One region of the Streptomyces sp. NPDC003943 genome, then DNA from elsewhere that is predicted to be linked to it. Evidence: riboswitches for the same ligand, from Rfam matches in the RefSeq annotation. Region 1 holds a riboswitch; each other region holds the start of a gene.
The links. Region 1 has a riboswitch for cyclic di-AMP ahead of ACWEV0_RS19440 (M23 family metallopeptidase). Riboswitches for the same ligand answer to the same signal wherever they lie in the genome.
Positions count from the first base shown of each region.

Region 2: linked by a shared signal. The riboswitch ahead of ACWEV0_RS23215 (transglycosylase family protein) and the one ahead of ACWEV0_RS19440 (M23 family metallopeptidase) in region 1 are both predicted to bind cyclic di-AMP.
Region 3: linked by a shared signal. The riboswitch ahead of ACWEV0_RS13180 (M23 family metallopeptidase) and the one ahead of ACWEV0_RS19440 (M23 family metallopeptidase) in region 1 are both predicted to bind cyclic di-AMP.
Region 4: linked by a shared signal. The riboswitch ahead of ACWEV0_RS12040 (transglycosylase SLT domain-containing protein) and the one ahead of ACWEV0_RS19440 (M23 family metallopeptidase) in region 1 are both predicted to bind cyclic di-AMP.

Region 1 covers NZ_JBSGIW010000044.1:19,621-27,356, forward strand. The annotation lists gene ACWEV0_RS19425 (bifunctional acetate--CoA ligase family protein/GNAT family N-acetyltransferase) at 1-1,118, opposite strand, end outside; gene ACWEV0_RS19430 (HPr family phosphocarrier protein) at 1,210-1,491, shown strand; gene ACWEV0_RS19435 (GntR family transcriptional regulator) at 1,727-2,410, opposite strand; gene ACWEV0_RS19440 (M23 family metallopeptidase) at 2,576-3,346, opposite strand; cyclic di-AMP (ydaO/yuaA leader) riboswitch at 3,359-3,524, opposite strand; gene ACWEV0_RS19445 (M16 family metallopeptidase) at 3,721-5,088, opposite strand; gene ACWEV0_RS19450 (M16 family metallopeptidase) at 5,115-6,467, opposite strand; gene ACWEV0_RS19455 (DNA gyrase/topoisomerase IV subunit A) at 6,664-7,736, shown strand, end outside.
Region 2 covers NZ_JBSGIW010000059.1:26,972-34,707, forward strand. The annotation lists gene ACWEV0_RS23205 (FtsB family cell division protein) at 1-129, opposite strand, end outside; gene eno (phosphopyruvate hydratase) at 247-1,533, opposite strand; gene ACWEV0_RS23215 (transglycosylase family protein) at 1,773-2,471, opposite strand; cyclic di-AMP (ydaO/yuaA leader) riboswitch at 2,475-2,648, opposite strand; gene ACWEV0_RS23220 (transglycosylase family protein) at 2,907-3,908, opposite strand; gene ACWEV0_RS23225 (cytochrome P450 family protein) at 4,023-5,312, opposite strand; gene ACWEV0_RS23230 (globin domain-containing protein) at 5,441-6,661, shown strand; gene ACWEV0_RS23235 (nucleoside triphosphate pyrophosphohydrolase) at 6,671-7,633, opposite strand; gene ACWEV0_RS23240 (SurA N-terminal domain-containing protein) at 7,653-7,736, opposite strand, start outside.
Region 3 covers NZ_JBSGIW010000024.1:43,830-51,565, reverse strand. The annotation lists gene ACWEV0_RS13200 (aspartate aminotransferase family protein) at 1-295, shown strand, start outside; gene ACWEV0_RS13195 (helix-turn-helix domain-containing protein) at 383-982, shown strand; gene ACWEV0_RS13190 (DUF6126 family protein) at 1,000-1,149, shown strand; gene ACWEV0_RS13185 (tyrosine-protein phosphatase) at 1,170-2,009, opposite strand; cyclic di-AMP (ydaO/yuaA leader) riboswitch at 2,339-2,506, shown strand; gene ACWEV0_RS13180 (M23 family metallopeptidase) at 2,511-3,461, shown strand; gene ACWEV0_RS13175 (SGNH/GDSL hydrolase family protein) at 3,624-4,418, shown strand; gene ACWEV0_RS13170 (STM4011 family radical SAM protein) at 4,438-5,301, opposite strand; gene ACWEV0_RS13165 (STM4012 family radical SAM protein) at 5,318-6,661, opposite strand; gene ACWEV0_RS13160 (STM4013/SEN3800 family hydrolase) at 6,658-7,539, opposite strand; gene ACWEV0_RS13155 (STM4014 family protein) at 7,572-7,736, opposite strand, start outside.
Region 4 covers NZ_JBSGIW010000021.1:54,584-62,319, forward strand. The annotation lists gene ACWEV0_RS12030 (cytochrome P450) at 1-891, opposite strand, end outside; gene thpR (RNA 2',3'-cyclic phosphodiesterase) at 978-1,616, opposite strand; gene ACWEV0_RS12040 (transglycosylase SLT domain-containing protein) at 1,732-2,553, opposite strand; cyclic di-AMP (ydaO/yuaA leader) riboswitch at 2,558-2,715, opposite strand; gene ACWEV0_RS12045 (UdgX family uracil-DNA binding protein) at 3,082-3,768, shown strand; gene ACWEV0_RS12050 (hydrophobic protein) at 3,884-4,039, shown strand; gene ACWEV0_RS12055 (SDR family oxidoreductase) at 4,086-5,216, shown strand; gene ACWEV0_RS12060 (hypothetical protein) at 5,223-5,717, shown strand; gene ACWEV0_RS12065 (glycoside hydrolase family 15 protein) at 5,784-7,628, opposite strand.

The DNA.
Region 1 (7,736 bases):
CGTCCGGCGGCGGGCATCTGCGGGGCGAGGGAGGCGTTCAGCCGGACGGAGTCGGCCGTGTTGATGATTCCGAAGGCGTTGGGCCCGATGATCCGCATGCCGTACGAGCGGGCCTGGCGCACCAGGGCGCGCTGGCGCTCGCGGCCCTCGGCGCCGCTCTCCGCGTATCCGGCCGAGAGCACGACCAGGCCGCGCACGCCGTGCTCGCCGCAGTCGGCCACGGCTTCGGGGACGCGCTCGGCGGGGACGGCGACGACGGCGAGGTCGACCGGCGCGCCGATGTCGCCGACGGACCGGAAGGCGGGCACGCCCTCCAGCTCGTGCGGCCCCTCCCCCGGGTCGGCCTCCCCCAGGGCGGCGTTGACGGCGTGGACGCGGCCGGTGAAGCCGCTGTCCAGGAGGTTGCGCAGCACGGCCCGGCCGACCCCGCCGGAGGTGCGGCCGGCGCCGATCACGGCGACGGAGCCGGGGGTGAGCAGCCGCTGTACGGAGCGGGCCTCGGCGCGCTGTTCGCGGGCGCGCTGGACGGCGAGTGAGCGGTCGGTGGGCTCCAGGTCGAGGTGGAGGCGGACGGCGCCGTCCTCGAAGCTGCGCTTCTGGGTGTAGCCGGCGTCCGTGAACACCTTGATCATCTTGGTGTTGGCGGGCAGCACCTCGGCCGCGAACCGCCGGATCCCGCGCTCGCGCGCGACCGCCGCGATGTGCTCCAGGAGGGCGGAGGCGACCCCGCGGCCCTGGTGCGCGTCCTGGACCAGGAAGGCCACCTCGGCCTCGTCGGCGGGAAAGGAGGCCGGCCGGCCGTCGGGGGTGATCCGGTCGTAGCGCACGGTGGCGATGAACTCGCCGCCCACGGTCGCGGCGAGGCCGACCCGGTCCACGAAGTCGTGGTGGGTGAAGCGGTGCACGTCCTTCGCGGAGAGCCGTGGGTAGGGCGCGAAGAAGCGGTAGTACTTCGACTCGTCCGAGACCTGCTCGTAGAAGCTGACGAGACGCTCGGCGTCGTCGGTGGTGATCGGGCGGATGCGCGCGGTGCCGCCGTCCCTCAGGACCACGTCCGCTTCCCAGTGGTCGGGGTACGCGTGCTCCGGCTGTTCGGGCTGTTCCGACGCGCTCTGCATGGGGAAAGCGTACGGCCGGGGTACGACAGTGACACCGGTTGCGTGTGAGAGACTGGTCTAGACAACCGCTGAATGTTGAAGGGCTACCACCATGGCTGAGCGCCGCGTCAACGTCGGCTGGGCCGAGGGCCTGCACGCCCGCCCCGCCTCCATCTTCGTCCGTGCCGCCACGGCCTCCGGCGTCCCCGTGACGATCGCCAAGGCCGACGGCAACCCGGTCAACGCCGCGTCCATGCTCGCGGTGCTCGGCCTGGGCGCGCAGGGCGGCGAGGAGATCGTGCTCGCGTCGGACGCCGACGGCGCCGAGGCCGCGCTCGACCGCCTGGCGAGGCTGGTCGCCGAGGGTCTCGACGAGCTCCCCGAGACCGTCTGACCCGCCCGACCCGTCTGGCCCGATCCTCCCCGTCCTCCCCGGCGGCGGATCGGAGAAGAGCCGCGCCCACCGGTCATCCGGCTGGTGCGGCTCTTTTCCGTCGGCGCGACTTCGGTCATCACGACTTCGGTCATCGCGACTTCAGTCGTCGCGAGGAATATCGACGGAAATTGATTTCGGGCAGCCCGGAACAGGGCTCGTCGAATTACCCGCCTCTTTGTATACGGCGGGCACGTTAATTCCGTGCTCCCGCATTGTTTACGGCATGTTGCGAAACCCTCACACGGGTCCGCTCCGGATGTTTCAGCCGGAGCCGCGGCGCCGCCCGCTCCACGTGCAGCGCGGTGAGCGCGCGGGCCCGCTCGGCGTCGCCGCGCGCGACGGCGTCCACGATCGCGCCGTGCTCGGCCCAGGAGTCCGCGGGCCGTTCGGCCGGCTCGGTCGCGTACATCCAGGCGATCTTCTGCCGCAGCTGGGAGAGCAGCGCGGTGAGCGGCGGGCTGCCGGACGCCTGCGCCAGGGTCTCGTGGAACCAGCCGTCGAGTGCGCGCAGGTCCTCGCTCCGGCCGTGCCGGGCCCGCTCCTGACCCAGCCTGACCAGGCCGCGCAGCACCTTGAGGTGGGCCTCGGTGCGACGCTGGGCGGCCCGGTGGGCGCCGAGGGGTTCGAGCAGGGAGCGCATGTCGAGGAGGTCGGCGGCCTCCTGCTCGCCCGGTTCGGCGACCTGGGCGCCGGCGTGCCGACGGGTGACGACGAAGCCCTCGGACTCCAGGGTGCGCAGTGCCTCGCGGACCGGGACGCGGGAGACCCCGTAGCGGCGGGCGAGCTGTTCCTCCGTCAGTCTGGCGCCCCGCGCGTACACACCGGAGACGATGTCGTCCCGGATCGCCGTGCATACCGACTGCGCGGGAATGCGCATGTCCGACCTCCGCTTTTCTCCGCGCTAAACCCCGTCGGGCGGCGCCTGTCCGGTGACTCTATTGCAGGACGCGGGAATTTCCGATGCCGACCGGTAATTCAGGGACGAAAAAGGCCCCGGCTCGTTCGAGCCGGGGCTTCTTCGCGCTGAGCGGGGAGACGGACGTCAGACGTCGACGCCGCGGGCGCGCAGGTACGCGACGGGGTCGATGTCCGAGCCGTACTCGGGGCTGGTACGGGCCTCGAAGTGGAGGTGCGGGCCCGTGGAGTTGCCGGAGGAGCCGGAGACGCCGATCTGCTCGCCGGGGGTGACCTTCTGGCCGACGTGCACCCGGATGGCGGACAGGTGGCCGTACTGGGTGTACGTGCCGTCGTTCATCCGGATGACGATGTTGTTGCCGTACGCGCCGCCCCAGCCGGCCTCGACGACGGTGCCGGAGCCGACGGAGACGACCGTCGTGCCGTAGGCGGCGTGGAAGTCGATGCCGGAGTGGTGGCCGGAGGACCAGAGCGAGCCGCCGGTGTTGTAGCCGGTGGAGACGTACGAGTGGGCGACGGGGGCCTGGAAGGAGTTCAGGCGCTTGCGCTCGGCCTCGCGGGCGGCGCGCTCCTTGGCCTCGCGGATCTCCTTGGCGCGGGCCTCGGCCTTGCGCTTCGCCTCGGCGGCGGCCTTGACGCGGGCGGCGGCCTCGAAGGCCTGCTTCTCCTGGGCGGCGGCCTGGGCGTCGACGTGCTCGGTGAGGGACTCCTCGGTGATCACCTGGGTGAGACCGGTGTCCTCAGGGGAGGGGCTCTCCGTGTCGGCGGCGAGCGCCGGGGAGGCGAGGGTGCCGATGACGCCGGTGGTGGCGAGCGTCGCCACGCCGGCGATGCCCGCGCCACGGCGCGTCAGACGGCTCGGACCACGATGCTTCCCGGTGGCACGGGTGAACGCCATGAAGTGGCTGATCCTTTCCTTCCCTCTCGCCTACCGGGTTAGCTGACGGGTTCGGAGCAGGAAGGTCTCCTACGGGCCCCTCCGCGCGGAGCGAAGGCGTCCGATTCACCCCAGGGACTTCGAGTGGGTCCCCGGCTCCCCAGGCTCGCGCCTTGCGGGGACTCGGCGATGACTGTCCGTTCGCCGCGGGTGCGGCGTCGTGCAACGGGCGAACAGTCGCGTCGACGCTAGGCGGATCTTCAGTCAATCGCCAAACAGACGCGCCAGTTTGTAAGACTTGCCACAGGTCATTCAGCAACACTCGCCCGCAATACGGACAAATGACGAGGACCCTGACGAACCAGGTCGTCAGGGTCCTCGTGACGAGGGCTCAATCAGCCGGTGACCACGGTCACTTCACCGATGCCGAGCGCCCGCACCGGCTCCTCGATCTGCGAGGCGTCGCCGACCAGGACGGTGACCAGCCGGTCCACCGGGAAGGCGTTGACCACGGCCGCGGTCGCCTCCACCGTGCCGGTCTCGGCCAGGCGCGCGTACAGGTGCGCCTGGTAGTCGTCCGGGAGGTGCTGCTCGACCTGGTCGGCCAGCGTGCCCGCGACGGAGGCGGCGGTCTCGTACTTCAGCGGGGCGACACCCACCAGGTTCTGCACGGCCACGTCGCGCTCGGCGTCGGTGAGACCCTCGGCGGCCAGGGTGCGCAGCACCTTCCACAGGTCATCAAGTGCCGGGCCGGTGTTCGGGGTGTCCACCGAGCCGCTGATGGCGAGCATCGACGCGCCGTGGCCCGCGGCGTCCGAGCGCAGCACCTGGCCGAAGGCGCGCACGCCGTACGTGTAGCCCTTCTCCTCGCGCAGCACGCGGTCCAGGCGGGAGGTGAGGGTGCCGCCGAGGCAGTACGTGCCGAGCACCTGGGCCGGCCAGACCCGGTCGTGGCGGTCTGCGCCGACGCGGCCGATGAGCAGCTGCGTCTGGACGGCGCCCGGGCGGTCCACGATGACGACCCGGCCGGTGTCGTCGGCCGTGATGGGCGCCATGGGGCGCGGCGCGGCCGGCGCGCCGGTCCAGACGCCGAGGGTCTCGGCGAGCACCTGGTCCAGGTCGACGTCAGTGAGGTCGCCGACGACCACGGCGGTGGCCGCGGCCGGCCGCACGTGCGCGTCGTAGAAGGCGCGGACGGCGGCGGCGTCGATCGCCTCGACGGTCTCCTCGGTGCCCTGGCGGGGCCGGGACATCCGCGAGGAGGCCGGGAACAGCTCCTTGGAGAGCTGCTTGGCGGCCCGGCGGCCCGGGTTGGCCGTCTCGTGCGGGATCTCGTCGAGCCGGTTGCGCACCAGGCGCTCGACCTCGGACTTGGCGAACGCCGGGGCGATCAGCGCCTCGGCGAGCAGGCCGAGGCCCTTGGACAGCCGGGAGACCGGGACCTCCAGGGAGACCCGTACGCCGGGGTGGTCGGCGTGCGCGTCGAGGGTGGCGCCGCAGCGCTCCAGCTCGGCGGCGTACTCCTCGGCGGAGCGCTGGTCGGTGCCCTCGGACAGCGCCCGGGCCATGATCGTGGCGACGCCGTCGAGCCCCTCGGGCTCGGCGTCCAGCGGGGCGTCGAGGAAGATCTCGACGGCCACCACCTGCTGGCCGGGGCGGTGGCAGCGCAGCACGGTCAGGCCGTTGTCGAGCGCGCCGCGCTCCGGGGCCGGGAAGGCCCAGGGCTTGGCGATGCCCGGCTGGGGCTGCGGGTGGAAGTCCATGCTCGTCAAAGACGCGGCAGCGTCGGTCACTGCTCCGCTCCCTCTTCCTCGTCGCTGTGGTCGGCTTCGTCGGCCTGGCCCACGGGCTCGTAGACCAGGACGGCGCGGTTGTCCGGGCGCAGCCGGGCCTTGGCGACCTCCTGCACCTCCTCGGCGGTGATGTCGAGGACCCGGTCGACGGCGGTCAGCGCCAGCTGCGGGTCGCCGAACAGCACCGCGTACCGGCACAGTTCGTCGGCGCGGCCGGCGACCGTGCCGAGCCGGTCCAGCCACTCGCGCTCCAACTGGGCCTGGGCGCGCTCCATCTCCTCGGGCGTCGGGCCCTCGGCCGCGAACCGGGCCAGCTCCTCGTCGACGGCCGCCTCGATCTGCGGCACCTCGACGCCGCCGGACGTCTTGACGTCCAGCCAGCCGAGCGAGGGCGCGCCGGACAGCCGCAGCAGGCCGAAGCCGGCGGTGACGGCCGTGCGGTCGCGGCGGACCAGCCGGTTGTGCAGCCGGGAGGACTCGCCGCCGCCGAGGACGGTGAGGGCCAGGTCGGCCGCGTCGCACGCGCGCGTGCCGTCGTGGGGCAGCCGGTAGGCGGCCATCATGGCGCGGGCCGGGACCTCCTCCTCGACGACCTGGCGCAGCTGCTCGCCGATGACCTCGGGCAGCTCGCCGGAGCGCGGCTCGGGCTTGCCGTCGTGGCCGGGGATGGAGCCGAAGTACTTCTCGATCCAGGCGAGGGTCTGCTCCGGGTCGATGTCGCCGACGACCGAGAGGACCGCGTTGTTGGGCGCGTAGTACGTACGGAAGAAGTTCCGCGCGTCCTCCAGCGTGGCGGCGTCGAGGTCGGCCATGGAGCCGATCGGCGTGTGGTGGTACGGGTGGCCCTCGGGGTACGCGAGGGCGGTGAGGCGCTCGAACGCGGTGCCGTACGGCACGTTGTCGTAGCGCTGGCGGCGCTCGTTCTTGACGACGTCGCGCTGGTTCTCCATGGACTCGTCGTCCAGGGCGGCGAGCAGCGAGCCCATGCGGTCCGCCTCCAGCCAGAGCGCGAGCTCCAGCTGGTGGGCGGGCATGGTCTCGAAGTAGTTGGTGCGCTCGAAGCTCGTCGTGCCGTTGAGCGAGCCGCCGGCACCCTGCACCAGCTCGAAGTGCCCGTTGCCGTGGACCTGCTTCGAGCCCTGGAACATCAGGTGCTCGAAGAGGTGGGCGAGGCCGGTGCGGCCCTTGATCTCGTGGCGCGAGCCGACGTCGTACCAGAGGCAGACCGCGGCGACCGGGGTCAGGTGGTCCTCGGAGAGCACGACGCGCAGGCCGTTGGACAGCCGGTGCTCGGTCGCTGTCAGGCCGCCGGAGCCGGCCGAGGCCGTGGCCGTGTGACCCATGGGCATGTACGTCCCTTCGATCGCTGTGCGGAAAGTGCGGAGCGGAAAAGTCCTGCCACTGTATGCAAGCGCGCCGCCACCTGGCGAAGTTCCCGCCCGCTTCGGATGTCCCTCTTCCGGGTCGAGGTCGGCGTTGTCGGTGGCACGGTCCACAATGGTCCGCGTCAGATCAACCCTTGTTGGTGAAGGAGCCGCAGCCGCGATGGCCCGCCGCAGCACGAAGACACCGCCGCCGGACGACGCGTTCGAGGAGCGAATCCTCGACATCGACGTCGTCGACGAGATGCAGGGCTCCTTCCTCGAGTACGCGTACTCGGTGATCTACTCGCGCGCCCTGCCCGACGCCCGCGACGGCATGAAGCCCGTGCAGCGCCGCATCGTCTACCAGATGAGCGAGATGGGCCTGCGGCCCGAGCGCGGCTTCGTCAAGTGCGCCCGCGTCGTCGGCGAGGTCATGGGCAAGCTGCACCCGCACGGCGACGCGTCGATCTACGACGCGATGGTGCGCATGGCGCAGCCGTTCTCGATGCGGCTGCCGCTGGTCGACGGCCACGGCAACTTCGGCTCGCTCGGCAACGACGACCCGCCGGCCGCCATGCGGTACACGGAGTCGAGGATGGCCCCGGCCGCGCTCCTCATGACGGAGTCCATCGACGAGGACACCGTCGACTTCGCGCCGAACTACGACGGCCAGGAGCAGGAGCCGGTCGCGCTGCCCGCCGCGTACCCGAACCTGCTGGTCAACGGCGCCTCCGGGATCGCGGTAGGCATGGCGACCAACATGCCGCCGCACAACCTGGGCGAGGTCATCGCGGCCGCCCGCCATCTGATCCGCCACCCGAACGCGGACCTGGAAGCGCTGATGCGCTTCGTGCCCGGCCCGGACCTGCCGACCGGCGGCCGGATCGTCGGCCTGTCCGGCATCCGGGACGCGTACGAGTCGGGCCGCGGCACCTTCAAGATCCGCGCGACGACCACCATCGAGACCGTGACGGCCCGCCGCAAGGGCATCATCGTCACCGAACTGCCCTTCACGGTCGGCCCCGAGAAGGTCATCTCCAAGATCAAGGACCTCGTCGGCTCGAAGAAGCTCCAGGGCATCGCCGACGTCAAGGACCTCACCGACCGCAACCACGGCCTGCGCCTGGTCATCGAGGTGAAGAACGGCTTCGTGCCGGAGGCCGTCCTGGAGCAGCTCTACAAGCTGACGCCCATGGAGGAGTCCTTCGGCATCAACAACGTGGCGCTGGTCGACGGCCAGCCGCTCACGCTGGG
Region 2 (7,736 bases), on a different contig from region 1:
GCGGCCGGTGAGCCGGGAGCGGGCGGCCTGGCGGCGGGTCTGGGAGCGGTAGACACGGGCAGCGGTCTGCTCGCCGAGCAGCCTGATCCGGGTCGCGGTCGAGAACCGGTCCCGGTCCTTCACGGCCATGTCCAGCGGCTCCCCTGCGTCGCGTGTCCTGATCAAACGTGCGTCCCCGCACACGGTACGGGACCGAGTGCGGGGACGTCCGTAACTACAGCGTCAGGGCAGGTCAGCCCGTGAAGCTCAGCCCTTGAAGCGCGGGAAGGCGCTGCGGCCGGCGTAGACCGCGGCGTCGTCGAGGATCTCCTCGATGCGCAGCAGCTGGTTGTACTTGGCGACGCGCTCGGAGCGGGCCGGGGCGCCGGTCTTGATCTGGCCGCAGTTGGTGGCGACGGCGAGGTCGGCGATGGTGACGTCCTCGGTCTCGCCGGAGCGGTGGGACATCATGCACTTGAAGCCGTTGCGCTGGGCGAGCTCGACGGCGTCCAGGGTCTCGGTCAGCGAGCCGATCTGGTTGACCTTGACCAGGAGGGCGTTGGCGGTGCCCTCCTCGATGCCGCGGGCGAGGCGCTCCGGGTTGGTGACGAAGAGGTCGTCGCCGACGAGCTGCACCTTGGCGCCGAGCTTCTCGGTGATGACCTTCCAGCCGGCCCAGTCGTCCTCGAACAGCGGGTCCTCGATGGAGACGAGCGGGTACGCGGAGACGAGCTCCTCGTAGTACTCGGTCATCTCGGCGGCCGAGCGGGCCTTGCCCTCGAACTCGTACGAGCCGTCCTTGTAGAACTCGGAGGCGGCCACGTCGAGCGCGAGCGCGACGTCCTTGCCGGGCACGTAGCCGGCCTGCTTGATGGCCTCGAGGATGAGGTCGAGGGCCTCGCGGTTGGAGCCGAGGTTCGGGGCGAAGCCGCCCTCGTCGCCGAGGCCGGTGGACAGACCCTTGTCCCTCAGGACCTTCTTGAGGGTGTGGTAGACCTCGGTGCCCCAGCGCAGGGCCTCGGAGAAGGACTCCGCGCCGATCGGGGCGATCATGAACTCCTGGATGTCCACGTTGGAGTCGGCGTGCGAGCCGCCGTTCAGGATGTTCATCATCGGAACGGGCAGCAGGTGCGCGTTCGGGCCGCCCAGGTAGCGGAAGAGCGGGAGGTCGGACGCCTCGGAGGCGGCGTGCGCGACGGCGAGCGAGACGCCGAGGATGGCGTTGGCGCCGAGCGAGCCCTTGTTCTCGGTCGCGTCCAGGTCGAACATCGCCTGGTCGATCAGGCGCTGCTCGGTGGCGTCGTAGCCGACGAGCTCCGGGCCGATCTGCTCGATGACGGCGAGGACGGCCTTCTCGACGCCCTTGCCGAGGTAGCGGTTGGGGTCCCCGTCGCGGAGCTCAATGGCCTCGAACGCACCAGTGGAGGCACCGGAGGGAACGGCAGCACGGCCGGTGCTGCCGTCGTCGAGGCCGACCTCGACCTCGACGGTGGGGTTGCCTCGGGAGTCCAGGATTTCCCGGGCTACGACGACGTCGATGGACGGCACGAGCATCTCCTTCTGGGATGTGACGCTGGTTGTGACGCATGCGGCAAGGTCTCGTTCGCCTTGCGACAAGAGCCTAACCGGCCCGGGGGCTCCGGCCAGCCGGGCGCCCGCCCCCTGGGACGAAAAAGGACCCAACGGCATGCATTGAGGGACGAAAGACCTCGGTTACCGATCGGTACGAAACGGGCCCGGAGCGCAGGCTCCGGGCCCGTTCCAGGGTCACCGCGGGGGGACAGTCGTCAGGCTCACTTGAGGTGGAGCTGCTGGCCCGGGTAGATCAGGTCGGCGTCCTGGACGATGTTCTTGTTCAGCTGGAACAGCTTCTGCCAGCCACCCTTGACGTGGTGCGTCTGGGCGATCTTGCTCAGCGTGTCGCCGGCCTTGACCTTGTACTCGCCGTCACCCTTGGCGACCTTCTTGCCGGTCGGGGTGGTGACGGTCTTCGCGGCCTTCGGCGCGGTGCGCTTCTCGCTGCGGGTGGTCGGCTGCTCGGCGGCGCGCTGGGTGGTGGTCGTCGGCGCGGCCGGCTTCGGGGCCGGGGCCGGGGCCTCGGCGGAGCCGCCGTCGTACGAGGCGCTGGACAGGCCCACGCCGCAGCTCGGCCAGGCACCCTTGCCCTGGCCCGCCAGGACCTTCTCGGCGACGGCGATCTGCTGCGACTTGGAGGCCAGGTCGGCGCGGGAGGCGTAGGCGGTGCCGCCGTAGGCGGCCCAGGTGGAGTTGGTGAACTGCAGGCCGCCGTAGAAGCCGTTGCCCGTGTTGATGGACCAGTCGCCGCCGGACTCGCACTGGGCGACGGCGTCCCACTCGGAGGCGGTGGCGGCCGAGGCGGTGCCCGCGGTCATCAGCGGGGCGGCGACGGCGACGCCGGCGACACCGGCGAGGGTGACGACGCGGGTGGCCTTGGACGGACGACGGTGTTTGCCCTTGCCGGAAAGCAGCATGGAAGTTCTCCTCACCGACGCCTACGAGGTGAGCTGTCGGGTTCGGGCGAGTGAGTTGCCCGGCCGCGTGTCCTTGCACGCGGCTCCACCCCAAGCCGGTCGTCGGCCGTCTGTCTCAACGGCCGGGGCCGGCACTTACCTTGGGTCCCCCGCTCCTGCCTTCGGCGCTTGCGCGACGACTGTTCCCGGCGTCCGGCGGCAGGATTCGGCGTACCGGTCGGCGGGGCCCGCGGTGGCGAGCGGTCACGACCGTAGACACACCGCCGGGGGAAGTTCAAAGCCCATCAACCCGGAAAAATCGCCCCTACTTGCACTCCGTCAGGTGACGTTTGTGCAGGTGAGGGGCGAAACGCGCAAAGTTTGCGGACGTGACACGGCCGTTCGGCAAGAGAGACTCATGTCTCACTTGCACAGAACCGGACATTCAGTCCCTAACTACCCCTCAGGCGTGGCCTCGGGCGCGGTCTTCCCGAGGCTCAACTCAAGGCTCTGACCAGGGATGATGAGGTCGGGGTCGGTGCCGACCGTCTTCTTGTTGGCGTCGTAGAGCGCGGTCCAGCCGCCGGGCAGGGCGTTCTGCTGTGCAATGTCCGACAGGCTGTCACCCGGCTTGACGGTGTATTCGTCCGTGCTGGGCGTGTTGTCCGTGTTGTCCGTAGCCGTGTCACCGGTCGCGTCGCCGGTCGGAGCGGCATGCCGTCCGGATTCGGACGTACTGTCCGTCTCGCCCGGTTCCTCCGTCGCGGCGTCACCGCGGTGCTTGCCCGTGCCGGCGGGGGCCGTCTCGGACGCACCAGGCGTACCGGACACACCGGACTCATCGGGCGTACCGGAAGTCCCGGGCGTCACGGGAGTGGTGGGCGAGGCGGGCGTGGTCGGCGTGGTCGAGGACGACGGGGCGGCCGGGGTGGTGGGCGCGGCGGGCGTCGTGGCGCTCGACGAGGGCTCGGTGGTCTTCGTGCCCGACTCGGTGGGCAGGCCCTCGGTGCGGTTCGACTCGTGGACGGGCGCCGTGGACTGCGTGGGCGTGGTGGCCGGGCCCGGGTCGACGGCGGGCTTCTTGCCGTCGTTCTTCAGGCCGGCGATCGGCGCGCAGGTGGCCCACTGGGTGTCACCGGCGGCGAGGGCCTTGTCGGCGATCGCGATCTGCTGGGCGCGGCTGGCGAGGTCGGCGCTGGGCGCGTAGGCGAGGCCGCCGTGCCGCTCCCAGCTCTCCTGGGTGAACTGGAGCCCGCCGTAGAGACCGTTGCCGAAGTTGGCGCTCCAGGCGCCGCCCGACTCGCACTCGGCGACCCGGTCCCAGGTCGGTGCGTCGGCGGCGGAGGCGGAGCCGGTGGCGAGCAGCGGCAGCGCCATGGCCGAGCCGGTGACTCCCGCGGCGACGACGATCGCGGGGGCCTGGCGGGGTCTGCGGTGACGTCCGTTCCCGGAGCGCATGCGGAGTGCCTTTCGCGTGACTGCTGAGACTGCGGGTGAACGTAGCGGCATTCGAACGCACGTCACAAGTCGATGCAGCGCAGATCACGCGAAGATCACAGTATTGACGCTCCGTCAGTTCCGGACGGTTTTGTGGGAAGCGCTGAACTCGACCGGAAGCGTGCGCAGGCCACGCATGATGAGCCCGCCGCGCCACCGCAGTTCCGCCGGATCGGCCCCAAGTCGCAGGTCTGGCAGGCGAGTCAGCAGCGTCGCGAGGGCCGTCTGTCCTTCGAGGCGCGCCAGCGGGGCCCCCAGGCAGTAGTGGATGCCGTGCCCGTATCCCAGGTGCTGGTTGTCGCGGCGCGCCAGATCCAGCGTGTCCGGCTCGTCGAAGCGCGCCGGGTCGCGGTCCGCGGCCGCGAGGACCACCAGGACCGGGTCGCCGGCCGGGATGTCCTGGCCGCCGATGGTCAGTGCCTCGGTGGCGAAGCGCCAGGTCGCGAGCTCCACCGGTCCGTCGTACCGCAGCAGCTCCTCGATGCCGGTCTCCAGGAGCGCCGTCTCGCCCGCCGCGATCGACTCCTGGAGGCGGCCGCGCTGCTCGGGGTTGCGGAGCAGGGCGTACACCCCGTTGCCGATCAGGTTGACCGTGGTCTCGAATCCGGCGAAGAGAAGGATGAAGGCCATGGCGGCGGCCTCGTTCTCGGTGAGGTGCTCGCCGTGGTCCGACGCCTTGATCAGCCCGGAGATCAGGTCGTCCCCCGGCTCCTCCCGCTTCTTGTGGATGAGCTCGGCGAGGTAGCCCCGCATCTTCTTCACCGACCGCGCCACCCCGCCGCGCGGCCCGCCGCCGTGCCGGATCATCATCCCGGCCCAGTCGCGGAAGTCGTCCTGGTCCTCGGCCGGCACGCCGAGCATGTCGCAGATCGCGTAGATCGGCAGCGGGAACGCGAACTCGTGGATGAGGTCCGCGCTCCCCCGCTCCACGAAGCCGTCGATGAGCCGGTCGGTCAGCTCCTGCACCCGCGGCGCGAACTCCGCCACCCGGCGCGGCGTGAACGCCTTCGACACCAGCCGGCGCAGCCGGGTGTGGTCCGGCGGGTCGATGTTGAGCAGATGCGTCATCAGCTCGGCCTTGCGCTCGCCCGGAATCCCCGTCTTGCCCTTGGCGTGCGCCGGCTCGTCGTGGTGCGCCGGGTTCTTCGAGAGCCGCTGGTCCGCCAGCGCCTGCCGCGCGTCCGCGTACCGCGTCACCAGCCACGCCTCGACCCCGCTCGGCAGCGTGGCCTTGTGCACGGGCGCGTGCTCGCGCAGCCAGGCGTACGCCGGGTACGGATCGGTGGCGAACTCCCAGGTGAAGAGCTCGGGGGCGGGCGAAGGAGCCGGGGCGGCGCCGGAGGGCGGGACGGGGGACGTACTCACGTCTCCGACCGTACAAGGCCCCTCGGCGCGGCCGCTCGGCGGCAGGCTGCCCGGTGAGCATGGACACGTCTACCCAGGACTCGCCGAACGGCGCGCGTGCGCGGTATCGCGTCGCCTAGATTCAGCACGTGGATGCCCAGTTGCCCCAGTTGCTCAGAAGCTCGTTCGCGGTCGTCGAGAGACGGGCGGAGCACGCCGTCACCTTCTTCTACTCGCACCTCTTCTGGCACAACCCCGGCATGCGCGGGCTGTTCCCCGAGAACCTGGCCCCCCAGCGCGACCGCCTCTTCGCCGCGCTCGCCCATGTGGTGACCCACCTGGAGGACCCCGAGCTCAGCGGCTACCTCGGGCAGCTGGGCCGCGACCACCGCAAGTTCCTGGCCACGCCCGCGCTCTACGCGGCGGTCGGCACCAGCCTGCTCGCCGCCTTCGCGCACACGGCGGGCGCCGCCTGGACGATCGAGGCGGAGAAGGCGTGGACGGAGGCGTACGCCGTGGTCGCGGGGGCGATGCAGGCGGGCGCCGAGGAGTCGGTGCGGGCCGGGCAGCCGGCCTGGTGGGACGCGGACGTGATCGGGCACGAGCGGTACGGGGACGACCTGACGCTGCTGACCCTGCGCCCGCGCCGGCCCTATCCCTACCTCCCCGGGCAGTACGTGAGCGTCAGCACCCTCCACGTCCCGCGGGTCTGGCGCACCTACTCGCTGGCCAACGCGCCCCGCGCCGACGGCACCGTGGAGCTGCACGTCAGCCGCGTCGAGGGCGGTCTGATGAGCACCGCGCTCACCGAGCTGCTCCGCCCGGGCGAGACGCTCCGGCTCTCCGCCCCGGGCGGCGCGCTCACCGCCCGGACCCCGCCCGGCAAGCCCCGCACCTACATAGCGGCGGGCACCGGCTGGGCACCGGTCCGGGCGCTGCTCGAAGAGGCGGCGGTGGACGAGCCGGACCTGGAGGGGCGGCTCTTCGTCGTGGCCCGCGCCAAGGAGTACCTGTACGGGCGGGCCGACGCCGAGCAGTTCCGAGAACGGATACCCGGGCTGCACGTCACCTACATCACCGCGGCCCCGCGCCGCCCCCGCGACCAGGCCACCGAGCGGCTCGTCCAGACGCTGCGCGCGACGGTCAACTGGCCGGCCCACGACGTCTACCTCGCCGGACCGCCCGGCTTCCTCAACGAGGTCGCCGAGGAGCTGGAGGATCTCGGCGCCGCCCCGGACCGGGTCTTCCACGACCGTCTGCCGAACGTGGGCCGCTTCACCACCCGCCCCGGCTCCCGCGCCGAGTGGCTGATCGAGCCGCCCCAGCTCCACTGGCACGACCCGGACGCGCGCGCCCCGCGGACGTACTAGAGCCTGGGGCTACGCCAGCCCCTCCGCCGCGCGGATCGCGTCCCGGTAGATCCGGCCCGCCGCGCGCAGCGCCGCCTCCGGGTCGATCCCGGCGGCCTCCGCCCGCACGGCCAGGGCGAGCAGCTCGTAGCCGATGCCGTCACCGGCCGGCGGCGCCACGTCGAGCCCGGCCGTCCGCACCCGGCCCGCGAGCTTGGCCGCGAGCGCGAGGCCCGGCTGGCCGAGCGGCACCCCGTCCGTCACCGAGTCACGCTGCTTCTCGGCGGCCTTGGTGCGCAGCCAGTGCGCCTTGACGTCCTCGGGCGTCTCGGCCGTCGCGTCGCCGAAGACGTGCGGGTGGCGGTGGATGAGCTTCTCGACGATCGTGCCGGCGACGTCGTCCACGGAGAACGGCTCCTCGGCGTCCTCCTCGGCGATCCGCGCGTGGAAGACGACCTGGAGCAGGACGTCGCCCAGCTCCTCGCGCAGCGCCTCGCGGTCGCCCTCCTCGATGGCCTCGACGAGTTCGTACGCCTCCTCGATGCCGTACTTGGCGAGCCCCTTGTGGGTCTGCTGCGAGGTCCACGGGCACTCGCGGCGGATCCGGTCCATGACCTGGACGAGGTCGAGCAGCCGGGCCCCCGGCAGGTCGTACGAGCCGGGCAGCAGCTCCAGGTCGGGCATGGCGAAGCGGCCGGAGCCGGCCATCCGCGCGAGCCCGTCGGTCAGCGCCTGGTCGCCCTCGCCGGACGGCAGCACGACGACCGTGCGGCCGCCGGCGCACGCCTCGACCAGCTCGTCGGCGGCGGGCCGGAGGATCTCGACGGCGACGCCGGCCTCGCGCAGGTACGGCAGCTGGGGGTGGCCGGCGTCGGGGCAGAGGACCCGGTCGGCCGCGTGCAGCGCCTGCCACGCGGGCCAGGACAGCAGTCCGGGCGCCACGCGGTGGCTGGCGGTGAGCAGGACGATTCGACCGGGGTTCTCAGCGTTCACCCCTCGAACCTACCTCGGTCTACGCACCGGCCTCGGGGGTGGACCGGCTGATCTGCCGCAGCCACGGCGGGGTGTAGGCGGCGAGCTGGATCTTGGTGTCGTC
Region 3 (7,736 bases), on a different contig from region 1:
CCGGCCGTCCTCGCTGGGCCTGCGCAGCCGCTGGACCATGCTCCAGGCGGCCCGCAAGGGACTCTTCGCCCAGATGGTCGTGGTGCCGCTGCTCCAGCGCCACCACATCCTGACCCAGGTGTCCGGCGACCACCTGGAGGTGATCAAGCTCATCCCGCCGCTGATCGTCGACGAGACGGACGTCGACCGCTTCGTGACCGCCTTCACGGCCGTCATGGACGACGCCCACGGGGGCGGCGGACTGATGTGGGACTTCGGAAAGACGCTGGTCAAGCAGGCCGTGGCCCAGCGCTGAACGGGCACTGACCGGATCGCGTCGAGCGGGGTTTGCCTCTGAGGCAAGAAAGTTGCCTCAGAGGCACAAGCCTGGCGCAATGGACACATGGACCACGTCACCGACGCCGTACCGGACGTCGCCCCCCAGCTGCGGGCCCTGCGCCGGCGGCGCGGGCTCACCCTGGAGGCGGCCGCCCAGCGCGCCGGACTCTCACCGGCCCATCTGTCGAGGCTCGAGACGGGGAACCGGCAGCCCTCGCTGCCGATGCTGCTCGCGCTCTCCCGTATCTACGGTACGACGGTCTCCGAGCTGCTCGGCGAGGCGCCGCCGGAGCGCGACCCGGTCGTCCGGGCCGGGCGCTCCGAGCCGGTCGAGGCGGACGGCTGGATCTACCGCCAGGCCGGCGGCGCCGGGCGCGCCCTGCAGTGCCTGCGGGTCCACGTCCCGTACGCCACCCGCGCCGACATCGTGCGCGTCCACCCCGGCGAGGAGTGGATCCACGTCCTGGAAGGCAGGGTGCGGCTCGCGCTCGGCGAGGCGGTGCACGTCCTCGATCCCGGGGACAGCGCCCACTTCGACTCGCTCACCCCGCACCGGATCGGTGCCGCCACCCAGGCCGGGACGGAGCTGCTGTTCGTCCACACCCTGATGCAGAGCCCCGTCGCCGAGCTGTGCCTCGGCGACGGGACCCCGCACCGCCGCTAGGTCTAGAAAGGACCGACATGTCCGAGAAGTCCGTACCGGTCACCGGCGAGGAGCGCGGTGAGGGCAAGTTCCCCAAGGGCCTGGTGCTCCGGCTCTTCGCCTATCTGGTCGCCGGCCATCTCTTCGCCGCCTTCCTCTACCTGCTCTTCGCGATGGGGGCGAAGTAGCGGGACCGGAACCGCGGACCCTACGCCTCCGTGAGCATCCGCTCGCGCAGCCGCTCCCGGGTCTCCGGGGCCAGCTTCAGGCCCTCGGCGAGATAGGCGTCCACCGAGCCCCAGGTCGCCTCGATCGCCTCGAAGGCGGCCTGCAGGTACTCCACCCGCGCGTCGAAGAGCGGCGCGAGCAGCTCCATCACCTCCGGCGACATGGCGTCCGGGGCGGTGGAGCTGCGCTGCACCTTGTAGCGGCGGTGCGGGGCGTTGGACTTCAGGTAGTCCGCCTCGATCGCCTCCCGCTCGACGCCGAGCGCGAGCAGGGATATCGCGATCGCCAGACCCGCGCGGTCCTTGCCGGCCGCGCAGTGCATCAGGACCGGGACGCTGTCCTCGGCCATCGCGTGCAGGATCCGGCTGTGCTCAGCCGTCTTCTCGACAATCATCTTCCGGTACGAACCGGACATCCGGGCCGCGGCCTTGCCGTCCGCCAGGAGCTCGCGCAGCTGCGCCAGGTCGCCCGTGCGCACCAGCTTCCAGAACTCCTTGCCGTCGGCCGGATCGCTCAGCGGGATGTTCACGTTCCGTGTCCCCGGAAGGTCCACGTCCGGTCCCTCGACCTTCCGGTCCGCGTCGTTGCGGAAGTCGAACACCGTGTGCAGGGCCAGGGTGGTGAGGAACGCGGTGTCCTCCGGGGTGGCGTGCGCCAGGTGACCGCTGCGGAAGAGGCGCCCGGGGCGCACCTCCCGGCCGTCCGTGGTCGGCAGCCCGCCCAGGTCACGGAAGTTGCGTACGCCGGCGAGCTCGGGCTCGGTGGTCGCTTGCGTCAAGGTTGCTCCTGGTCTCTCGAGATCGGCTCCTGGGGCAATCATCCAGGGTCGACCGCCCCCGGCATACCCCCTCGGGCGGGAATGGGCGATCTGTCCGTATTGCGGGTTTGGTGATAACGCGCCCTGGTTGCAGGGGAGATGGGAATCGGAGCGTGAGCAGCGTCATAAACGTGACGGACCGTGGCTGATCGTCTTTTTCAAATTCCCTCGCGGAAAGGGAAATCGAGGGTCCGTCATCGACGCAGGGTGACCGGAATTCCGGCCGGATATCGCTCGATCAAGAGTGGCCGAAAAACCGTGGCTTGTTCCCGTCGACCCGGCTCGTCTAGCGTCGCGCTCAATCCGGACGGACCGCCGAATCCTGCCGCCGCCCGGAATCCGCACCCATCCGTGTCAGGCAGGAGCGGGGGACCCAGGTACTTTGCCGATCCCTCGATGCAGCACCCACGAAGGACGGCTCGGGGTGAAGCCGCGACCACGCGGCCGGACATCTCCAGTCCGAACCCGACAGCTCACCTCGCAGGCGACGGAGAGGAACTCGCCATGCCCGCGAAGGGTAAGCACCGCCGTCCCAAGGCCAACCCGATCAGCCGCGGGTTCGTCGCCGCCGGCGCGGGTGGCGCCGTCGTCGCGCTCCCGCTGATCGGCGCGACCGGCGCCCACGCCGCCGAGCAGGCCGCCCCGACCGTGACGCCCCAGCGGGTCGCCGCCGTGGCCCCCGCCGCCGTCACTCCCGCCGCCGTCACTCCCGCCCAGGCCCACGCCGCCGCCCCGGTCTCGTACACCGTGGTCCGCGGCGACTACCTGTCGAAGATCGCCACCGACCACCACCTGGCCGGCGGCTGGCACAAGCTCTACCGCGACAACCGCCAGGTCATCGGCGAGAACCCCTCGCTGATCCTGCCCGGCATGAAGCTGACCCTCGGCGCCAAGAGCCACGCCAAGGCCCACCCGGCGAAGGCCCACCCGGCGAAGGCCCACGCGGCCAAGGCCGGCGGCGAGCAGCGCGCCTCGCGCAGCGCCGAGCGCTCCGCCGCGACCACCTCCGCTCCGGCCGCCGCCCCGGCTTCGGCCGCGACGACCTCCTCCTCCGGCTGGGTCGTCCCGCTCAACGGCGGCATCTCCACCCCGTACAAGCAGCCGGGCTCCATGTGGTCCTCCGGCTACCACACGGGCGTCGACTTCATCGCCGACACCGGCACGGCCGTCCACGCCGTCGGCCCCGGCACCGTCTACTCCGCCGGCTGGGGCGGCGCCTACGGCAACCAGATCGTCATCCAGCACGCCGACGGCACCTTCTCCCAGTACGGCCACCTCTCCTCGATCTCGGTGAGCGCCGGCCAGACCGTCACCGGCGGCCAGGTGATCGGCCTCTCCGGCTCGACCGGCAACTCCACCGGCCCGCACCTCCACTTCGAGATGCGCACCGGGCCGGACTACGGCTCCGACATCGACCCGCTGGCCGCGCTGCGCCAGCACGGCGTCAACATCTGACGCCGCTGACGAAACGTCAGTGACGAGGCCCCGGCACGAGCACGTGCCGGGGCCTCGCTTATTCCTCATTGGCGCGATCTTTACCAGGTGGCATATGTCACCCGCCGTCAACCCCTCCTTACGGTCGCGTAGGTCACATCCATAAGGGAAAGATGAGTTCCCGTGGCAGACGATTCGAGATCACGAGACAAGAACGCATTCGGGTCGTACGCGGCGATCGGTGACAGCTTCACCGAGGGCGTGGGAGACCCCGGGCCCGACGGGAATTTCGTCGGCTGGGCGGACCGATTCGCGGTCCTGCTCGCCGACCAGCTGCCTGAGCACGACGCCTTCCGCTACGCCAACCTGGCCGTACGGGGGCGCCTTCTCGACCAGATCGTCACGGAACAGGTCCCACGGGCGAAGGAACTCGCCCCGGACCTGGTGACCTTCTGCGCCGGGGGCAACGACATCATCCGCCCCGGGACCGACCCCGACGACGTCGCCGAGCGTTTCGAGCGCGCCGTCGCCGACCTGACCTCCGCCGTCGGCACCGTCATGGTGACGACCGGCTTCGACACCAAGGAAGTGGCGCTCCTCAAGCACCTGCGCGGCAAGATCGCCACGTACAACGGGCACGTCCGGGCCATCGCCGACCGCTACGGCTGCCCCGTGCTCGACCTGTGGTCGCTCAGGTCCGTCCAGGACCGCCGCGCCTGGGACGAGGACCGGCTGCACCTCTCGCCCGAGGGCCACACCCGGGTCGCGCTGCGCGCCGCCCAGGTCCTCGGCCTGCCGGTGCCGGCCGACCCGGAGCAGCCGTGGCCGCCGCTGCCGCCGCGGGGCGCCCTCGAGGTCACCAAGGACGACATCCACTGGGCCAAGGAGCACCTGGTCCCGTGGATCGGGCGCCGGCTGCGCGGCGAGAGCTCCGGCGACCACGTCGAGGCCAAGCGCCCCGACCTGCTGCCGCTCTGATGCCGCTGCAGACGCCCCTCTAGGGGGCGTCCCGCCATGCCGTGTTCGCCGGGACGCGTTCCAGGACGCCCCCGGCGAACACGTCGTACAGCGGCAGCGTCTCCAGATGGACGTAGCCGATGTGGCAGTCGCACCGCGCGAGCGGGCAGGCCCGGGGGCGCAGCGCGGCGCGGTACGAGCCGTCGTAGAGGTTGCCGAGCTCGGCGCGGACGAAGTGGCAGCGCCGCACCGTCCCGTCGCCGTCCACCGAGACGACCGACTCGCCCGTGCGGCACGGCAGCCCGGCCGAGCGGTGCGGATGGCGGCTGTACGGGAAGAGCGGGTCGAGCGCCGTCCAGTCGGCGGCCTCCGCGTCGGTGTAGGTGTGGCCCTCGGCCGCGTTCACCCACAGATAGACCTCGTCCGGCAGCTCGGCGCGCAGCCGGCGGGCGTGCTCGCGGTGCTCGGGCAGCCCGACGACGCCGACGCTGAAGCGGATGCCGCGCGCCGCGAGCGTCCGGCACTTGCCGAGGAAACGCTCGTACGGCGTCTGCCCGGGGTGGTAGGTGCACCACAGGGCCACCGTCTCCGGGTCGGCCTCCGCCAGCCACTCCGTGCGGCAGCTCAGATTGGTCTGGATCGCCACCCGCTCCACGTGCGGCAGCCGGGACAGCTCGACGATCGTGCGCCGGTACCAGGACCGCACCAGGCCCTCGCCCCACGGCGTGAACAGGATCCGCAGCCGGTCCCCGGTCTGCCCGGCGGCCCAGCCGGCGAAGCGCTCCAGGGCCGCCCGGTCGGCCCGCAGCTGTTCCGTGCTGTCGCGCCGCTTGGCGAACGGGCAGTAAGGACAGTCGTAGTCGCAGGAGGCGAGCGGCCCCCGGTAGAGCAGGGTCAGGTCCATGCCGTGCGTCCCCCGGTCACTTCGTCTCGTACGCGGCCATCGCCGCCCGGACCGCCGGCGAGAACAGCTCCGGTCCGAGCCCGTCCGAGTGCGCCAGGCCCTCGGGCGAGAGCCGCAGCAGCCCGGCCGGGGCGCCGGTGTCCAGCCAGCCCCACTTCTCGAAGCGGGCCAGCTCGTCGGCGAAGTCCTCGAACGGCGAGCCGCCGAACCGGGCCGTGTAGTCGGCGAGCGGCATGCCCTCGGCCTGGAGCAGCGACTGGAGCAGATGGCGGCGACGCGCCTCGGCCGCGTCGACCCGGCGGCCCACCTCGGCCCTGGAGAAGTCCACCGTGCCCGTGTACGCGTCGATGATCCGGCGGATCTCCGGCATGCCGACCGCGTAGTCGAAGGAGTAGTGCAGCGCCGAGGTGTACGAGCGGGCGCCGCAGCCCAGGCCGATCATGCCGTCCGTCTGGCAGGCGTAGTCGTCGGGACCGAGCGGCGGGGCGTCGGCGCGCCGGAACATGCGCATCGACACCTGCGCGTAGCCGTGGGCGAGGAGATGGTCCCGGCCGTGCCGGTAGAGCCGCAGCCGCCGCTCGTCCCACTCCCGGTCGGCCGCCGCCGGGTCCTGCGCGCGGCCGAGGCCGGTGAGCGGACGCACGTACAGCGGATACAGATAGAGCTCCTCGGGCCGCCAGGCCAGCGCGGCGTCGAGCGAGCGGCGCCAGGACTCCTCGGTCTGGCCGTCGATCCCGTAGATCAGGTCGATGTTGAGGACCGGCACGCCGGTGTCGCGGATCCGGCCGAGGGCCGCCTCGACGTCGGCCCGGCGCTGCGGGCGCACGGCGGCCCTGGCCTCGGCCTCGACGAAGCTCTGCACGCCGATGCTCAGCCGGGTCGCGCCGCGCTCGGCGAGCACGGCGAGCCGGTCGGCGGTCGCGGTGGCCGGCGAGGTCTCCACGGACAGCGGCACCGCCCGCAGGTCGGCGCCCATGCGCCGCTCGGCGATGTCGCAGAGCCGCTCCAGCTCGCCGGCGGTGAGGAAGGTCGGCGTGCCGCCGCCGAACGCGGCCGTGGCGAACCGCACCGGCGCCGTGTCGCCCAGCGCCTCGCGCACCGCCGTCGCCTGCCGGTCGAGGGCGTCCAGATAGCGGGTGGTCAGCTCGTCCGGGGCGCCGATCCGGGTGAAGAGGTTGCAGAAGCCGCAGCGGACCTCGCAGAACGGGATGTGCGCGTAGAGGGAGAGCGCGTCCTTCGGCTCGTCCGCCCAGAGCGCCGCCAGTGGCGGCCGCTCGGGCAGCGGACGGTACGCGGTCTTGTGCGGATAGGCGTAGACGTAACTGCGGTACGGGCGCGGGGTGTCGGTCGGAGTCGTCACGCGGCCTCCTCCCCGGCGCGAGCGGAGTCACCGGCGCGACTGGCGTCCCCGGCGCGAGCGGAGTCACCGGTCGCCGGTCCGGGGAGCGTGAACTGCGCGTACGGCACCGTCCACACCGACTCGTGGCCCAGCCGGTGGCCGGTGAAGCCGTCGTCCCCGTACGCCGTGCCGTGGTCCGAGCAGACGATCGCGAAGCAGTCGCGGCGGCTGCTCATCGCCGCGAAGAGGCGTCCGATGTGCCGGTCCACGTACTCCAGGGCGGCGGCGTGGGTGGCCCGGGAGTCGCCGGCCTCGCGGGTCGCGCCCGGCAGATGGAACCAGTTGGGCTGGTGCAGCGCCGAGACGTTCACGAACAGGAACAGCCGGCGGTCCGGGGAAAGCCGAGCCACGACCTCCTCCGCGCGGGCCACCTGCGACTCGAAGGACGTCGGCGAGGCGACTCCGAACGACGGCTCCCAGTGGCTCTCCTGGAACAGACCGGGCAGCACCGAGCCGAGCGGCGGCTGCCCGTTGAAGAAGCCGACCCCGCCGACGCACACCGTTCGGTAGCCCTCGTGCGCGAGCGCCGACACCAGGTCGGGCGTGTCGTGGAAGACAAAGGTGCCGTCCGCCGTGGTCTCGCTGCCCGCGAACCGGGCCGCGAAGAGCCGCGGATGCGGGCCGGGCGCCGCCGGAGTGGGCAGGAAGCCCGCGAAGATGGCCTGGTGGGAGGCGTAGGTGAAGCTGCCGGGCGCGTGCCGCCGCTCCCACGCCCCGCCGGGCAGATGCCGGGCCAGGTTCGGTATGCGGCCCGCGGCGGCGAGCTCGGCGGCCACGTCGTACCGCAGGGTGTCGAGGGTGACGAGGAGCAGGTCGTGGCTGCCCACGATCTCGTTCATGTCGGGGGCGCGCTCGGTGGTGTTCATGGTGTTCACGGCGTGCTGGTTTCTGTGGATCGGGTACGGAGCAGGGCGGCGACCTGGGCCGCGTAGGTGTCCAGGCCCTCGGCGCCGCTGCCAGGCAGGCCCGTGAGCCCGGGGAGCAGATCGCCGAAGGCGTTGACCTCGCCGACGGCGAAGCGGCGCCAGCCGGTGCC
Region 4 (7,736 bases), on a different contig from region 1:
GAGGGTCTCGTGGACGAGCGCCGACACCGCCTGCTGCCGTTCGGGTGAGCCCTCGGGCCCGGCCGCGAGCGCCCGCTCGCGCTCCTCCGGGTGCCGGTCGAGGAGGAGATGCAGCCAGGTGAGGGTGGTGGCGGTGGTCTCGTGGCCGGCGAGCATCAGGGTGACGAGTTCGTCGCGGATCAGCCGGTCGGTGTACTCCGGACGGGTCTCGCCGGCCTCGACGAGTACGTGCAGGAGGCCCGGCCCTTCGGGGCCGGCGCCGCCGTCGCGGGCGGCGGCGACGGCGTGGTGCGCCACCGCGTCAATCCGCGCCAGCTCGGCGGCGACGGCCGCCCGGGCGGTGGCGCTGTCGGCGGGCAGGCTCGGCATCGCGGCCACCACCTCGGGGAGGGCGGCCAGTTCGCGTTCCGTCACGGGGTCGAGGGCGTGCCCGGTGAGCGAGCGCCAGATGGTGTCCAGGGCGAAGCGCCGCATCTCCTCGCCGACGTCGAAGACCTCCCCCGTACGGGCGTACGCGTCCCAGCGCGCCGCGGTCGTCCGGGCGGCCGCGGCGATCCGCTGCTCATACCTGCGCATCCCGCGGCCGGTGAACTGGGCCTGCAGCATGCGGCGTTGGCGCTGCCACGCCTCGCCCGTCGCGGAGAGCACCCCGTCGCCGACGAGCAGCCGGGCCCGGTGCGAGCGCTTCACGTACCGGTCGGGGCGCACGGCGAGCACCTGCCGCACCGCCTCGGCGCCGGTCACCACGACGGTGGGCCGCTCCCCGATCCGCACCCCGGCGACCCCGCCGTGTGCGTCGCGCGCCTGGGCGAAGAGGTCGACGAGCTCTCCACCTCCGGCCCGCCACCGCTCGACGGCGGCGGCATCGAGTTCGGGCACTGCTACGGCCACGGGCTTCTCCTGACTCGGCGGGACCGGTGCATCACGCACTGTAGGAGAGCGGCCACGCGAGGCGACACCCCGCCTCTTCGGCCCGGTCAGCGGCCGCCGAGGGGCCCGCCGAGGGGCTCGCCGAGGGGCCAGGACTCGATGTCGCGGTAGCGGATGGGCGCGGGGCCGCGGCCGAAGTTGCTGCCGACGAGGTGCAGGCGCTCGGTGCGCCAGGTACGGCCGGTGAAGCCTCCGAGGCCGGCGGCGACCGCGGCCACGGAGGCCGTGTCGCCGCGGCGGGCCCGGGCCAGGGTGAGGTGCGGGCGCAGCGGGCGGTCCTCGAAGGGGATGCCGCACGCCTTCACGACGGCGCGGACGTCAGCGGCGAGGAGGTGCAGCCCTTCCAGGTCGCCGGCGATGCCGCTCCACAGCACCCGTTCGTCGAAGTGGCCGCCGCCGCGCAGCGTCAGTTCCAGCGGCCGGCGCGCGGCGGCGAGTTCCGCGAGCGCGGGTCGCAGCGGCGGGACGGCCGCGGCGGGGAGCTCGCCGAGGAAGGCCAGGGTGATGTGCCAGTCCTCGATGCGGTTCTGCCGCAGGGTCGGGTACGCCTCGTAGGCGGGCCGCAGCTCGCGGGCCAGCTCCTCCTTGGCTTCGTCGGGCGGCGCCAGGGCGATGAACACCCGGACGGTCGCGCTCCGGGAGTCCTGGGGTTCCTGATCCTGAGGCTCCTGCGACACCTGCGACATCTGCGATCCTTGCGGCTCCTGCGGCCCCTGAGGTTGATCCTTCACGCAGGACTTCGTACCTCTTTTCGTACCGCCCGGTCCATTCGGGGGGCCGGGCGGCACGGAAGAGGAACGGTCAGTAGGCGCCGAAGACGTTGTCGATGGAGCCGTACTTGGCGGCGGCGTAGTTGCAGGCCGCGGCGATGTTGGCGACCGGGTCGTAGACGTCGTCGGCGGTGCCGGCCACGTGGTACGCCTGGAAGGTGGGGTCGATCACCTGGAGCAGGCCCTTGGACGGGGTGCCGGCGACCGCGTTGGAGTCCCAGTTGTTGATGGCCTGCGGGTTGCCCGAGGACTCGCGCATGATGTTGCGGTAGATGCCGTCGTAGCTGCCGGGGATGCCGTTGCGGGCCATGACGTCGAGGGCCTCGCGGATCCAACCGTCGAGGTTGTTCGCGTACGTGCCGGAGCCGGCGGTCTTGGCGGTCTTGGCGGTCGTGGCCGCGGCCGGGACGGACGCCTGGACCACGGTGCCCGCCGCGCTCGCGCTCGCGCCGGTGAAGCGCGGGGCCGCCGGGGCCTGCCGGGACGTCGGGTCGACGGTCAGCTTCAGCCCGGGCCGGATGAGCCGGGGGTCGTGGCCGATGGCCCGGCGGTTGTCCTGGTAGATCTTCTTCCAGCCGCCCCGGACCGAGTACTTCTCGGCGATCCCGGAAAGCGAGTCACCGGCGACGACGGAATACCGGACCGGACCGGCCTGCACGGCCTTCCGTACGGCCGTCTGCGCCACGGCCTTTTCGACTGCGACGGTCTGGGCCGCGTGCGGCTCGGCCGCCACGGCGCCGGTCGCCCCGGCCAGCGGCAGGGCGAGTGCGGCGCTGCCGGTGAGGCCGGCGACGGCGAGGGAGCGAGCGAGCGGGGTGCGCTTGGGGCGTCGGTGCTTCCCGTGTCCACGCATGGCGAATTCCTCTCCTCCGCCTGCGAGGTGAGCTGTCGGGTTCGGGCAGGAGATGCCCGGCCGTGGCGCGCACGGCTTCACCCCTAGCCGTCCCGGGATCCCGGGACCGGCGGCAAACCTGGGTCCCCCGCTCCTGCCGGGCGAGTGTGGTGAGTGCGGTTTCCGGGCGGTGGCAGGATTCGGCGTTTCCGTCCGGTTGCGGCGTGACCGTATGCGAAAACAAACGACGAAAACAAGACGGAATTAGCGCACCGGAAATGACCTTTCCCGGAAACACAAAAGGATCATTCCGCTTACCTGGACCCGATTCCCCAACCCTTTTCGGGAGGTGCGGACTTGACGCCGCGCCAGCATCGGCCGAGCCGGGCGGACCGTGACCCGAATCACCCGCACCGACCGCGCCCCGCCTTATCTACTAAATGCACTCATGAGGCACCTCATCCGCATTTCTCCATTTGAATAGAATGGGTAAATATAGTCCGATTTGCCCGGCGTGATTCGGGGTAGCCGTGGAGTCGAGGAGGGCCCATGAACAGCACCCATGACGACGGCACCGGCACCGGCACCGGCACCGGCCCCGAGTCGTACGACGCCACCCCCTTCCTGCCGGCGCGCGGCGGCATCCCCGCGCACCGGCGTGCCGCGGCGGACTGCCGGGGCTGCCCGCTGCACGAGAACACGACCGGCACGGTCTTCGGGCGCGGCGACGCGCACGCGCGGCTGATGCTGGTCGGCGAACAGCCCGGCGACCAGGAGGACCGGGAGGGCGAGCCGTTCGTCGGGCCGGCGGGCCGGCTGCTGTCGCGGGCGCTGCGCGAGGCGGGCATCGACGAGGACGGGGTGTACCTCACGAACGCGGTCAAGCACTTCAAGTTCACCCAGGACGAGACCCGCAAGCGCCGCATCCACAAGACGCCGACCCTGCGCGAGACCCTCGCCTGCCGCCCCTGGCTGCGCGCCGAGCTCCGGCTGGTCTCGCCCGAGCTCGTGGTCACGCTGGGCGCGACGGCCGGCCGCGCCCTGCTCGGGCCGTCGTTCCGGGTCGGCACCGACCGCGGCGTACCCCGGCCGCTGCCGGACGGGGAGAGCGGGGACCTGCGGGTGCTCGCGACCGTCCATCCGTCCGCCATCCTGCGGGCGCGGAGCGGCGGGGACCGCGAGGAGATGTACGCGGGCCTGGTCGCCGACCTGCGGACCGCCGCCGACGCCCTGTGACCGCCGGACCGCCGGACCGCCGGACCGCCGGGAGAGGTTGAAGGGGTTACGGGCACCAGGGGCGGGTAGCCGCGCAGCCAAGCGCTACCGAACGTGTCACCGAAGGAGGCGCGTCATGATCGCCCTGCTCCTCGTCCTGCTGGTTCTCCTGCTGCTCTTCGGCGTGGGATTCGCCGCCCACGTGCTGTGGTGGATCGCTCTGGCCCTGCTCGTCGTCTGGCTGCTGGGCTTCCTGGTGCGCAGCTCGGGCTCCCGCTGGTACCGCTGGTGAGGCGGCACCGCCCCGGGTCCCCGCGTCGTGCGCGTGAGGAGCGGCCATGACGCGCAGCTCCGACGTCGTCACGTTCCTGGAGGGACTCGCCGTGCGGCTGAACGTGCGGCGCCAGTCGCTGTCGTTCGCGGGACGCACCGTGGTCGTCACCGGCGCGAGCGCCGGTGTGGGGCGGGCGACCGCGCGTGCGTTCGGGGCGGCGGGCGCGCGGGTGGCGCTGCTCGCCCGGGGCCGGGTGGGGCTCGACGCGGCGGCCGACGAGGTCGAGCGGGCCGGCGGTGAGGCCCTCGTCGTGCCGGTGGACATGTCCGTGCCGGAGCAGGTGGAGCAGGCGGCGGAGCGCGTGGAGAGTAGGCTCGGCCCCGTGGACGTCTGGGTGAATTCCGCCTTCGCCTCCGTGTTCTCCCCGTTCCTCGAGGTCGGCCCGGAGGAGTACGAGCGGGTGACGGCGGTCACGTACCTCGGCTGTGTCAACGGCACCCGGGCGGCCCTGCGCCGCATGGTGCCCCGCGGCTCCGGCACGGTCGTCCAGGTCGGTTCGGCGCTCGGCGAGGCGTCCGTGCCGCTGCAGGCGGCCTACTGCGGGGCGAAGCACGCCGTGAACGGGTTCACCGCCTCGGTGCGTCAGGAGCTGCTGCACCGGCACAGTCCGGTGTCCGTCACCGTCGTCCAGCTGCCGGCCGTCAACACTCCGCAGTTCTCCTGGGTCCTGTCCCGGCTGCCGCGCCGGCCCCGGCCCGTGCCGCCGGTCTACCAGCCGGAGGTGGCGGCCCGGGCGGTGCTGCACGCGGCGCGCCGGCCGCGGCGCCGGGAGTACCGGGTCGGCGCCTCGACCGCCGCGGCGGTGCTCGCGCACCGGCTCGCGCCCGGTCTGCTCGACCGCTACACGGCCCGGACCGGATACGACTCCCAGCAGACCGACGAGCCGGCGCCGGCCGGCGCCCCGCACAACCTCTGGGTGCCGCTCGACGGCGACGGCGGGCGGGACCGCGGCGCCCACGGGGCCTTCGACGCCGAGGCGGCCGCGCACTCCCCGTACAGCGCGCTCGCCCGCCATCCGGCCGCGGTCGGGGCGGCGGCGGGCGCGGCCGCGGGGGCGACGGCGCTCCTCGCGCGCAGCCTGCGCGGACGGGGGCAACGGGCCGCGGCACACCGGCCCCGTACCGAGAGGCGGTGAGCCGCCGTGGGTGACTCGACGGACTTCACGGACTTCACAGACTTCGAACTGGTGGACGTCTCGTTGCACGCTGAGGAGCTGGGGACCTTCGTCGTGCCCCTGCTGGGCAACGAGGAGACGGAACCCGTCGAGCTGCCGGAGGGCGCTGTGGTGAGCGTCGGTCTCACCTTCCGGCTGGGCCGGCCGATCGACACGGTGGTCTTCGAGGACACCCGCGAGCGGGAGGGGGCGGTGCTCGGGAACACCCGGACGGTGCTCGGCGGCTTCCGGCCGGGCGGGCCGTACGAGGTGCGGCTGCCGCCCGAGCGGCTGCCGGTGGGTCGCGCGCACTGCGGGGTGTACGTGGTGACGGGCCGGTTCAGGGACGGCGACGACGACCGGGAACTGGCCGTGGAGCGGCACCGGATCCGGGTCACGCACCAGCCGGCCGCGCACAAGCGGTGGGCCGCCACGCCGACGCCCGCCGCGCCCGGCCGCGAGCTCACCAACCCGGCCGCCTGAACCGCCTTTCACGGCTTGACCGCGGGCGGCCCGCCCCCGCCGGCGCCTTGGTCCGCTGCCGGCACCTCAGTCCGGGCCGCCGTCGAGCGGCAGCCGGACCGCGTTCTCCAGCAGTAGCGCGTGGACGAACGCCTGCGGCAGGTTGCCGCGCAGCCGGCGCTGGGTCACGTCGTACTCCTCGGCGAACAGCCCGGCATGGCCGACCGCCGTGCGGGTGCGCTCGAACCAGCGGGCCGCCGCGACCGGACGGTGCTCGGCGCCGCAGGCGGCCGCAATGAGGAAACCGCAGAGGAGGAAGGCCCCCTCGTCCTCGCCGAGCGGAACGGTGTCGTCGCGGCGGAAGCGGTACACGAAACCGTCCTCGACGAGTTCGCGCTCGACGGCCCGCCGCGTCCCGGTGAGCAGGGTGTCCCCGCCCGGCCAGGACGCCAGCGGCTCGGACGCCGAGACGAGCGGACGGAGCAGGGCGGCGTCCGGGCGGGGGTCGTGGGCGGCTCGCTGCCAGCGTCCGTCGGGGTGGGCACAGCGCCGGCGGGTCTCGGCGAGGATCGTCTCCGCGAGCTCCTGCCAGCGGTCGGCGCCCGGCACGTGGATGTCCCGGGCCGCCGCGCTCAGCCCGCACACGGCGGCCAGGCGCGAGTGCGTCCACCAGGCCGGCTCCAGCTCCCACAGTCCGGCGTCCGGGCGGTGCCAGTTGGCCGCCAGGGCGGACACGGCGGTACGGGCGGCCCGGACCCCGTCCCGGTCGAGGCGGTCCTGGCGGGCCGCGGCGGCGAGGAGTTCGAGGACCTCGCCGAAGGTGTCGAGCTGGAACTGGCTTCCGGCGCGGTTGCCGACGCGGTCGGCGGCGCCCGGATAGCCGCTGAGCGGCAGCGTCCGCTCCCGCGGCACCGGGCCTCCGTCGGTGCGGTACGCGGGCCGCAGCCCGGGCCCGTCGGCGAGCACCCGCTCGACGGCGACCCGTACGGCGGCGTCCGTCAGCGGGTGCGGGCCGTGCGCGGCGACGGCGAGGCCCGCGTAGCACTGGTCGCGCAGCCAGGCGTAGCGGTAGTCGTAGTCCCGTTCGGAGCCGGCGTGTTCGGGCAGCGAGGTGGTGGCGGCGGCGACCATGGCGCCGGTACGGGGCACGGTCAGGCCGGTCAGGACCGCGTACGCCGCCCGGGCGTCGCGCGCGGCGGGAAGTCCCTTGCAGTCCGGGACGGCCTCGGCCCACCAGCGCTCGGTGCGCCGCCAGGCCCGGTCGGCGGGTTCGGGCGCGGGCAGCGGCCGGTCGGAGAGTTCCAGGACCAGGTCCCGCTCCTCGCCCTCCGGCACGGTGAGCCGCGCGGTGAGTTCGCCGTCGGCGCCGACCCGGGCCTCCGCGACGCCCCTGAGCCGCAGCCGCAGACCGTCACCGGCGGCCTCCCAGCTCCCGGCTCCGCCCGGCGCCCCCGCGTCCGCACCTGTCCCGGCGTCGGCCTGGCCTTCGGCTTCGACGCGGTGTGGCACCAGGGGCGGGGCCTCGCCGTAGCGACCGCGTGCAAGGAGGCGCACGGCCACCCGGGCGGTGCCGGACACCGCCCGTATCCGGCGCAGCACCACGGCGCGGTGCGGGTCGGGCGGCGCGGCGAGCGCGTCGCGGCACTCGATCACGCCGTCGGCGAGGGTCCAGCGGAAGGTCCAGACGAGGGAGCCGTCGTGGTACGCGCCCGTGGGCACGTACCACGGGTCCACGGGGCCCACCCGGAAGGCGCCCGCGCCGCCGATCAGTTCGGACAGGACGGCGGGGTCGTCCCAGCCGGGCACGCACAGCCACACGAGATCGCCGGCGGGCCCGACGATCGCGCCCCGTTCCCCGTCGCCCAGCAGCGCGTAGTCGGCGAGCGGCCTCGGTTGGTGCGCCGGGACCGAGGGCGTCCTCGACTGCGCCATCGGCTCATCACCTCCCGGCCCCCGCCACCGCCTGCCCGGCGGCTACCCACTCGGGCGGCGGGCACTCGGCGGAGCCCCGGGCCGCGCTGCTCCGGACCGGTGACAACC